Regions from separate parts of the Microbacterium sp. BK668 genome, predicted to be linked through region 3. Evidence: predicted binding sites of a transcription regulator. Region 3 holds the regulator's gene; each other region holds the start of a gene.

Region 1 (3,273 bases), 1.2 Mb from region 3:
GGAGGGCTCACTTGCGCCGGAAAGCTCAGTTGCGCCGATCTGCGCGGGTGGGTGGAGAACGCCGCAAGTGAGCGGGCGCCGGAAGCTCAGTTGCGCCGATCTGCGCGGCTGGGAGCCGATCGCCGCAAGTGAGCGCGCGCGCCGGAAGCTCAGTTGCGCCGATCTGCGTGGCCCTCTGCAGAACGCCGCAAGTGAACGGGTCGAAGGCATCACGGCCCGGGCGTCCACCCGGCGCGGACAAGTGCCGCGCGTACGCGCTCGACGGCGAGCCTCGCATCGGGGTACAGGTGCGCCGAGGTCACTCGCACGACCTCCCAGCCGGCTGCACGGCAGAGGTCGTGTTTCAGGATGTCGCGGTTCCACTGCTTCGCGTCGGTGCGGTGGTGGTCGCCCTCGTACTCGACGAGGACCCCCCACCCGGGGAAGGCGAACTCGGTCCACCCAATCCGGCCACCGCGCGCATCCCGGACGTCGAAATCGAGCTCGGGTTCCGGAAGCGAGGCGGAGGCCATGGCGAGCCGCAGGTGAGTCTCGGGTCGGGATGCCGCGCCCTCGCGCACGAGCCCGAGCGCGACGCGGAGGTCGGCGGCGCCGAGCCGCCGGCCGGCAGCCAGAGCGCCCGCGAGCTCGTCGCGCGTGGTCAGTGGCATCAGACGACGTCCGTCCTTGGCACGTGGGCGGAGCACGAGCGCGTCACCCGCAGCGACCAGGTCGGGCACATCGAGCACCGCGCCGAGCTGCACCCAGGTTGACGACGGGGAGGCGACGGGCAGTCCGCGATGGGTGCGGACGCGCACCAGCTCGGGGGCGAGCTGGTGCCCACGGACGCCGCGCCCCGCTGGGGCGCGTGCCGGCGCGAGGACGCTGACATGCACCGCGTCCAGGGCCGCCTGCGGAAGCGGGACACCACAGATCAGCGCCGCGGTCTGGTGGGAGAAGAACGATCCGACGGGCATCCGGGTCGCATAGGAGCGCAGCATCCTGATGCCGTCGTCCGATCCGTCCGCGTCCCCTCGCCGCATGCGAACCCCCCAGAACGGCGCCGAGAGGTCGACGGCCCGAAGACGCGCCGGCCGGACGCCCGACGCCAAGGCCATGGCCACCGAGAACTCCTCGCCGAGCTCTGCCGGCAACGGCTGCGCGCGCTCATTCATCCCGCGAGCGTGCCTCGGCTCGAATCAGGCGACCGAAGGACGGGGCTGCTCCTGTGCACTTCGCCGGTGCCCCGCCTCTTGTGGAGAAGAGCCGCGTACCCCAGGTTCGGGCGTCCGGCGGTCAGCGCCGCCGAACGCGGCAGCTCAGCGGCGTCACGACGGCTGAAACGGCGCCGGGCCGGCCTCGTTCGCCGTGGGCGAAGCGTTGGCACTCGGCCATGCGGAGTGCTAATCTGGAGTTAGTTGAGCCGAGTCGACTCAACTTCCCACGACCAACCGAACACCACCGATGAGAAGGAGAGAACCATGGCCCAGTACGACCCGTTCCGCGACCTCGACCGCCTCGCTTCCGGCCTCTTCGACACCCGCCGCGGACCGCGCCGCATGCCGATGGACCTCTACCGCGACGGCGACCACTACGTGCTGACCGCCGACATGCCGGGCATCGACCCCGGCTCTGTCGACATCGACGTCGACGGCCAGCTCCTGACGATCCGCGCCGAGCGCACGCTGACGACCGGCGAGGGCGTCAAGTGGATCACCCGCGAGCGCGAGGCCGTGAGCTTCCTCCGCCAGCTCAACCTCGGCCAGGGCATCGACACCGAGCGCATCACCGCGAACTACGCCAACGGCGTGCTGAGCGTCACGATCCCCGTGAGCGAGAAGGCTAAGCCGCGCAAGATCGAGGTGACGGCCAACACCAATCCGTCGACGATCACCGCGCACGAGAACCGCGACGAGCCGCAGCCGGTCGAGCAGTGATCTGATCGCAGGTCGCCCGACCAGCCGTCCGCGCTCCCGCGCGCCCTCACCCGCGACAGCCCCGAGTCCCCCCGGCTCGGGGCTGTGGCCGTGTGACGGGCCCGGGGTTCAACCGCAGCGAGCCGAAATCGCACGGATCACCGTGTGATCGAGCATCCGCCGGTAAACCGTGCGGGCTCGGTGGCGGGCCCTTCGTACGCCCGCGGCTGCGGGGGTTGCCGCGTCTAGGCTGACGCCATGCCCGAATACGTCGTACCGACGCCTCGGCGCCGGGGCCGCCCGCGAGGCGGTGAATCGGGCGCGCGCGATCGCATCCTCGCGGCGGCCGTCGACGAGTTCGGCGAGCAGGGCTACGACGGTGCCACAATCCGGAGCATCGCGGGCCGCGCCGGCGTCGACCCCGCGCTCGTCCATCACTACTTCGGCGCGAAGGCAGACCTCTTCGCCGAGGTCGTCGGCGCCCCGATGCGGCCCGACACCGAGATCCCATCGATGCTCGCCGGTCCCCGAGGCGAGCTCGGTGAGCGGATCGTCCGGTACATCCTCGAGACCTGGGAGCGCCCCGAGGTGCGCAAGCGCGGGGTGGTGCTGCTGCGCTCGGCGGTCGGGAACCGCTACGCGACGCCGCTCGTCGCCGCCTTCCTCTCCCGCGAGCTTCTTGCTCGCATCGCCGCCGAGCTGGACGTGCCGGATGCCGAGCTGCGCGCCGGGCTCGTCGCTTCGCAGGTGGCGGGTCTGCTCATCGCCCGGTACGTCCTGAAGCTGCCCGCGGTGGCTGCGGCATCCGTCGAGGAATTGGTCGAGCGCATCGCGCCCAACGTCCAGCACTACCTCGTCGACTGACATCCGGCCGCCTTGACGGCGCGCCGGCGCGGGCCCACAATTCATCAATGATGAATAAATCGCCTGGCGTGCGGCGAGGAAGGCCGCGCGATGCCTGACCCCGCCGCCGCCGTCGAGGTGCGCGGGCTGCACGTGCGGCGGGGCGCGACCGAGGTCTTCCGCAGCCTCGACCTCGACATCCCGCGCGGACAGATCACCGGCCTCATGGGGCCGTCGGGGTGCGGCAAGACCACGCTCATGCGGTCGATCGTCGGCGTGCAGAAGATCGCCGGGGGCAGCATCGCGGTGCTCGGCGACGCTGCCGGCACGCGCGCGCAGCGTCGGCGGGTCGCGTACGACACCCAGGCCGCGTCCGTCTACGGCGACCTGACCATCCGCCAGAACCTGCGGTACTTCGCGCGCATCATCGGCGCGCCGACGAGCGACGTCGAGCGGGTCATCGCCCAGGTGGGGCTCGCCGACCAGGCGAAGCAGACCGTCGACTCGCTCAGCGGCGGCCAGGAGAAGCGGGTCT
Region 2 (3,273 bases), 710 kb from region 3:
GGACGACCGGAGGTTCCTCACCACCCTGGCCTGGCCGGGTGAGGAGGGCCGCGCCGAGCGGATCGAGGCGGCGCTCGACATCGCCGCCGCCGACCCGCCGCGGATCGTGCGGGGGGATGCCTCCGACCCGGCCGTGCTGCACGCGCTCGCGGCGGAGGCACCCGCCGGGGCGACGCTCGTCGTCACGACGCCCGGTGTCCTTCCGCACATCCCGCGCGCCGGACGGGAACGACTCCTCGCGGCGCTCGCCGACCTCGGCGGCGTGTGGATCTCGATCGACCCGCCGGGCCTGCACAGGGCCTGGGATCCTCCGGTCGACCCCGCGACGTGGGGCGGCTTCGTCCTCGGACGCGACGCCCGTCCGCTCGCCGCCGTCGATCCGCTCGGCGGGTTCGTGGAGTGGCGCGCCGGATAGGAGGGGACGCCGGGCTACCGTGAGGCCGTGCCCCTCTCCGACCGCGACCGCGCCATCCTGGACTTCGAGGCGGAGTGGCGCCGGCACGCCGGCGCGAAGGAGGAGGCGATCCGCTCCGACCTCGGACTCGCCCCCGCCCGCTACTACCAGCTGCTCGGACGCCTGATCGACACGGCGGAGGCGCAGGAGCACGACCCGATGCTCGTCAAGCGCCTGCGCCGGATGCGCGACGTCTCGCGGGACACCAGGGTCGCCGGCGCCGCAGCCGATCCCCGATGACGGCCGGCTCGGCGCCGCGCCGACGCCCTCGAATCGGGTTCGCGGGCGTCGCCCGGTAGCATTTCCTGGTGCCGAAAACGACCTACCCGCGGGATCGCTTCGACGAACTCCCCGCGGACGGCGGCCGAGTCGGCGCGCATCGCGCCGAGAACCCCCGCATGCGCGGGTGGGTCGTGTTCCTCTGGGCGGTCCTCGCGACCATCGTCCTCGTCGCCGTCGGGATCTTCGGCACCCTGATCGCCTCCGGACGCGTCGTGCTCTTCCCGACCCCTGAGCCGACGGTCACCCCGCTGCCGACCGTGGCGCCCGTCGTCGACACCTCGTACTCCGTCATCGTCCTCAACGCCACGCCGGAGACGGGGCTCGCGACCCAGCTGCGAGACCAGATCATCGCGGCAGGGTGGGCTCCCGACAGCGTCAACGCGGGGCAGGCGGGCTCGACGGACTTCGCCGAGACGACGGTCTACTACGCCTATCCCGAGGACGAGGCGGCGGCGCGAGGGCTCGCCGAGACCGTCCTCGGCGGGGCGCAGGTCTCCCAGAGCGACGTCTACCAGCCGCAGGACGACCCCGAGACGGCCGACGTCGACGAGAGCCGGACCAAGCAGCTCGTCGTCGTGATCGGCCTCGATCGCACGAGCACTCCGCCGAGTCCGTAGCCCGCGTCCCGACCTCGGCCGGGGGTGCGTGTTTCGGTCGGGTAAACACTTCGCGGCATGCGTGTCAACAGTTGCCCACGCCGCGATTTCCGCTTTCGGGCGAACCATACGATGGGCCCACACACACGGCAACAGGAGTGATTCGCATGACCCAGGGCACTGTCAAGTGGTTCAACGCCGAGAAGGGTTTCGGCTTCATCACCGTGGCGGACGGCCAGGACGTCTTCGTGCACTACTCGAACATCGACATGACCGGATTCCGCGTCCTCGAAGAGGGCCAGACGGTCGAGTTCACGGTGGGCTCGGGTCAGAAGGGGCCGCAGGCGGAGTCCGTGCGCATCGTCGCATGAGGTGACGGATGCCGCGGCATCCGTCCCGCGAAGCGGCGTGGTGAGAGACACCCCGGTGGCGTTCCGGCCCCGGGGTGTCGTCATGTGTCGGAAGGGCTTCCGCGCGGCTTGCACTCGATAGGGGCGAGTGCCAGAATGGCTTAGCACTCCGTATCTGCGAGTGCTAAGACCGAAAGCCAACGTCCGGGAGGGACGACACACACATGGCAAAGATCATCGCTTTCGATGAGGAGGCCCGTCGCGGCCTCGAGCGCGGCCTCAACACGCTGGCCGACGCCGTCAAGGTGACCCTGGGCCCCCGCGGTCGCAACGTCGTGCTCGAGAAGAAGTGGGGCGCCCCCACCATCACGAACGACGGCGTCTCGATCGCCAAGGAGATCGAGCTGGACGACCCGTACGAGAAGATCGGCGCGGAGCTCGTCAAGGAGGTCGCCAAGAAGACCGACGACGTGGCCGGTGACGGCACGACGACGGCCACCGTGCTCGCCCAGGCGCTCGTCCGCGAGGGCCTTCGCAACGTCGCCGCGGGCGCCGACCCGATCTCGCTCAAGAAGGGCATCGAGAAGGCCGTCAAGGCGGTCACCGACGAGCTGCTCGCCTCGGCCAAGGAGGTCGAGTCGAAGGAGCAGATCGCCGCTACGGCGTCGATCTCGGCCGCCGACACCACGATCGGCGACCTGATCGCCGAGGCGATCGACAAGGTCGGCAAGGAGGGCGTCGTCACCGTCGAGGAGTCGCAGACCTTCGGCACGGAGCTCGAGCTCACCGAGGGCATGCGCTTCGACAAGGGCTTCATCAACCCCTACTTCGTCACGGACCCCGAGCGCCAGGAGGCGGTCTTCGAGGACCCCTACATCCTGATCGCGAACCAGAAGATCTCGAACATCAAGGACCTTCTGCCCGTCGTCGACAAGGTGATCCAGGACGGCAAGGAGCTCGTCATCATCGCCGAGGACGTCGAGGGCGAGGCGCTCGCGACGCTCGTGCTCAACAAGATCCGCGGCATCTTCAAGTCGGCCGCCGTCAAGGCTCCCGGCTTCGGCGACCGTCGCAAGGCGCAGCTGCAGGACATCGCGATCCTCACGGGCGGCCAGGTCATCACCGAGGAGGTCGGTCTCAAGCTCGAGAACGCCACCCTCGACCTGCTCGGCCGTGCGCGCAAGGTCATCATCACCAAGGACGAGACGACCATCGTCGAGGGTGCCGGTGACGGTGCGCAGATCGAGGGTCGCGTGACCCAGATCCGCCGCGAGATCGAGAACACCGACAGCGACTACGACCGCGAGAAGCTTCAGGAGCGCCTCGCCAAGCTCGCCGGCGGCGTCGCCGTCATCAAGGCGGGCGCGGCCACCGAGGTGGAGCTCAAGGAGCGCAAGCACCGCATCGAGGACGCCGTGCGCAACGCGAAGGCGGCCGTCGAGGAGGGCATCGTCCCCGGTGGTGGCGTCGCGCTGATCCAGGCCGGCAAGGTCGCGTTCGAGGGCCTGCAGCTCTCGGGCGACGAGGCCACCGGCGCGAACATCGTCAAGGTCGCCATCGAGGCGCCGCTCAAGCAGATCGCCCTCAACGC
Region 3 (3,273 bases):
GGGAGTCACGACATGCACGCCCACGCGGAGGTCCCCGCGTTGAGTCCCCCGCAGCGGGGTGATGCCGCGGCCCTTGATCGTGAGCACGTCGCCGGCCTGGATGCCGGGTCGCACCTCGAGCTCGACCGGCCCGTCGAGGGACTCGATCGTCGTGGTGGCACCCAGGATCGCGTCGGGCATCGACACCTCGAGCGTCGCGAGGAGGTCGTCGCCCTCGCGGCTGAAGACCTCGTGCGGCTGCACCGTGACCTCGATGTAGAGGTCGCCGTTGGGGCCGCCCGCGGGACCGACCTCGCCGGATCCCGGAAGCTGAAGGCGCAGGCCGGTCTCGACGCCGGCGGGGATGTCGATCGACACGGTACGGCGCGCTCGCACGCGGCCCTGGCCCTGGCAGGTCGCGCAGGGGTACGGGATCGTCGTGCCGTAGCCCTGGCAGACGTTGCAGGGCTGACTCGTGACGACGTTGCCGAGGAGGCTGCGCACCTGGCGCTGGACCTGGCCCGTGCCGTGGCAGATGTCGCACGTGACGGGCGACGTGCCGGGCTGGCAGCACGAGCCCTGGCAGGTCTCGCACAGGACGGCCGTGTCGACGTCGAGGTCGCGGTGCACCCCGAAGACGACGTCCTTCAGCTCCAGCGTCACCCGGACGAGAGCGTCCTGACCCCGCTCCCGGCGCGAGCGCGGACGCCCCTGCCGCCCGCCGGCGGCGGCTCCGAAGAACGTCTCGAAGATGTCGCTGAAGCCGCCGAAGTTCGCGCCGCCACCGCCGAACGGCGAATCGCCGCCTCCCATGTCGTAGCGCGCGCGCTGATCGGGATCGCTCAGCACGTCGTAGGCGTGGGTCACGAGCTTGAAGCGCTCCGAGGCCTCCTCGCCGGGGTTGACATCCGGGTGCAGCTCGCGCGCGAGCCTGCGGTACGCCTTCTTGATCTCGTCCGGCGTCGCGTCCCGCGAGACGCCGAGGACCTCGTAGTGGTCAGCCACAGTCGCCTTCCTGCCCGCGCCGTGCACGGGATCGTCTGGTTCCGCCGCGCCTCAGCGGGCGTTCTCGTCGTCGTCGAGCATGCGGCTCAGGTAGCGGGCCACCGCCCGCACCGTCGCCAGGTTGCTCGGATAGTCCATGCGCGTCGGGCCCAGGAGGCCCACCCGGGCCCGCGCTCCGGTCGCGTCGTAGTCACTGGCGAGGACGGATGCCTCGGCCAGCCCGAACGCCTCGTTCTCGCGGCCGATGCTGGTCGCGAGGCCGTGGCTGTCGGCCACCATCTCGCTCATGAGCCGGAGGAGGGTCACCTGCTCCTCGATGGCTTCGAGGAGGGGGTAGATGCTGCCCCGGAAGTCCGCCTCGCGGCGCGCGAGGTTAGCTGCGCCGGCGAGGACGAGGCGGTCCTGGCGGAACTCCTCGAGCTCGTCGGCGACGTGCCGAACGATCGCGAGGATCGCCTCGTCGCGGGTGGTCGCGCCGTCCTGCGCGGCCGTCAGGTACTCCTCGACGCGCTGAGACCCCTCCCGGACGTGCCGGCCGACGATGAGGTCGCCGACGGTGACCCGGGCGCGGGTCATGACGTCGTCGCCGAGTTCCGCGCGGACGAAGACGAGCCGCTGCGAGACCCGTCCCGTGTCGGTCACCAGGATCACGATGAGCCGACCGCCTTCGAGGGGAACGAGCTCGACATGCGAGACGCTGGCCTGCGCGAACGAGGGGTACTGCACGATCGCGACCTGCCCCGTCAGCTGCGTGAGCGCTCGGACCGTGCGCACGAGCAGATCGTCGAGGTCCCCGGGCCCGTCGAGGAAGGACGCGATGGCGTGGCGCTGCGCCGGGGTCAGCGGGCGGAGCTCTGCGAGATGGTCGACGAAGACGCGATAGCCCTTGTCGGTGGGGACGCGTCCCGACGACGTGTGCGGCGCGGTGATGAGCTCTTCGTCCTCGAGCAGAGCCATGTCGTTGCGGATGGTCGCCGCCGAGACGCCGAACGAGTGCCGCTCGACGATCGACTTGCTGCCGACGGGCTCGTGCGTGTCGACATAGTCCTGCACGATGGCCCGCAGCACCTGGAGTCCACGGTCCGTGACCATCCCGCCCTCCTCACGCCGAATCGCCTTGGCTGGCACTCTCCAGATCGGAGTGCCAATTCTATCCGATTCGAACGGGGCGGACCGGGATGCCGCGCCCCGGCCGGATCAGTCGGTCAGCGCGCGCACGACGGCGTCGGCGAGAAGCCGCCCGCGCCGGGTGAGGACGATCCGCCCGCGGAGCGCGGCGGGGCCTTCGATGAGCCCGTCGGCGATGAGGGTCGCGACCGCATGACGGCCCTCGCCGAGAAGGTCGGCGATCGGCATGCCCTCCCGGATGCGGGTGCGCAGCAGCACGCTCTCGAGGGCGCGGGCCGCGGCATCCGGTCGCTCCCGTCCTGCCGCGGGAGACTCGCCGAGCGCGAGTCGCTGCGCGTAGGCAGCCGGGTGCTTCACGTTCCAGAACCGGACGCCGCCGACATGACTGTGGGCCCCGGGGCCGAAGCCCCACCAGTCGTGACCCTGCCAGTACGCGAGGTTGTGGCGGGAACGGTGCCGCGCATGCGTGGACCAGTTGGAGACCTCGTACCAGTCGTAGCCCCCTGCGGCCAGAAGCTCGTCCGCGAGCTCGTACATGTCGGCCTGCAGGTCGTCGTCCGGGGCCGGCACCTCGCCGCGACGGATCTGGCGGGCGAGCTTGGTCCCGTCCTCGATGATGAGCGCGTACGCCGAGACGTGGTCGGGCTCGAGGGCGATCGCCGTCTCGAGCGATCGCCGCCAGTCGACGAGGGACTCGCCCGGGGCGCCGTAGATGAGGTCCAGGCTCACGTCCAGCTCGCTCGCGCGCGCAGCGGCGACGGCGGATGCGACGTTGAGGGGGTCGTGGGTCCGGTCGAGCGCGCGGAGGACATGCGGGACCGAGGACTGCATGCCGATCGACAGGCGCGTGACGCCGGATGCCGCGAGCTCGGCCGCGACCGAGTCGGTGACCGTGTCGGGATTCGCCTCGACCGTCACCTCCGCGTCCGGCTGGATGCCGAACGCGGAGCGCACGCCGTCGAGCATGCGCCCGAGATCGCCGGGCGGCAGGAGGGTCGGCGTCCCGCCGCCGAAGAACACGGTCGCGGCGGGCCGGAGCGGGCCGGAATCCGCGAGCACGCGCTCGGCGAGCGCCACCTCCTGCAGGAGGGTGTCGGCGTACTCGTCCTGCCGCGCGCCGCGCAGCTCGCCGGAGGTGTAGGTGTTGAAGTCGCAATAGCC

Evidence for each region. The regulator HrcA, encoded in region 3, represses chaperone genes, less so after heat shock. The targets are predictions, from matches to a motif close to TTNGCACTCGNNNNNNNCGAGTGCNAA.
Region 1: a site for HrcA is predicted at 1,360-1,386, ahead of EV279_RS06280 (Hsp20/alpha crystallin family protein). Genes of this name have one in related genera too.
Region 2: a site for HrcA is predicted at 1,844-1,870, ahead of groL (chaperonin GroEL). Genes of this name have one in related genera too.

The regions. Positions count from the first base shown of each region.
Region 1 is NZ_SNWG01000001.1:1,426,005-1,429,277, forward strand. Features, by position in the region: gene EV279_RS06275 (hypothetical protein) at 210-1,154, opposite strand; gene EV279_RS06280 (Hsp20/alpha crystallin family protein) at 1,461-1,916, shown strand; gene EV279_RS06285 (TetR family transcriptional regulator) at 2,154-2,759, shown strand; gene EV279_RS06290 (ABC transporter ATP-binding protein) at 2,850-3,273, shown strand, end outside.
Region 2 is NZ_SNWG01000001.1:1,886,111-1,889,383, forward strand. Features, by position in the region: gene EV279_RS08385 (DUF2332 domain-containing protein) at 1-415, shown strand, start outside; gene EV279_RS08390 (DUF3263 domain-containing protein) at 443-694, shown strand; gene EV279_RS08395 (LytR C-terminal domain-containing protein) at 763-1,353, shown strand; gene EV279_RS08400 (cold-shock protein) at 1,500-1,703, shown strand; gene groL (chaperonin GroEL) at 1,907-3,273, shown strand, end outside.
Region 3 is NZ_SNWG01000001.1:2,601,021-2,604,293, reverse strand. Features, by position in the region: gene dnaJ (molecular chaperone DnaJ) at 1-984, opposite strand, end outside; gene hrcA (heat-inducible transcriptional repressor HrcA) at 1,036-2,076, opposite strand; gene hemW (radical SAM family heme chaperone HemW) at 2,182-3,273, opposite strand, start outside.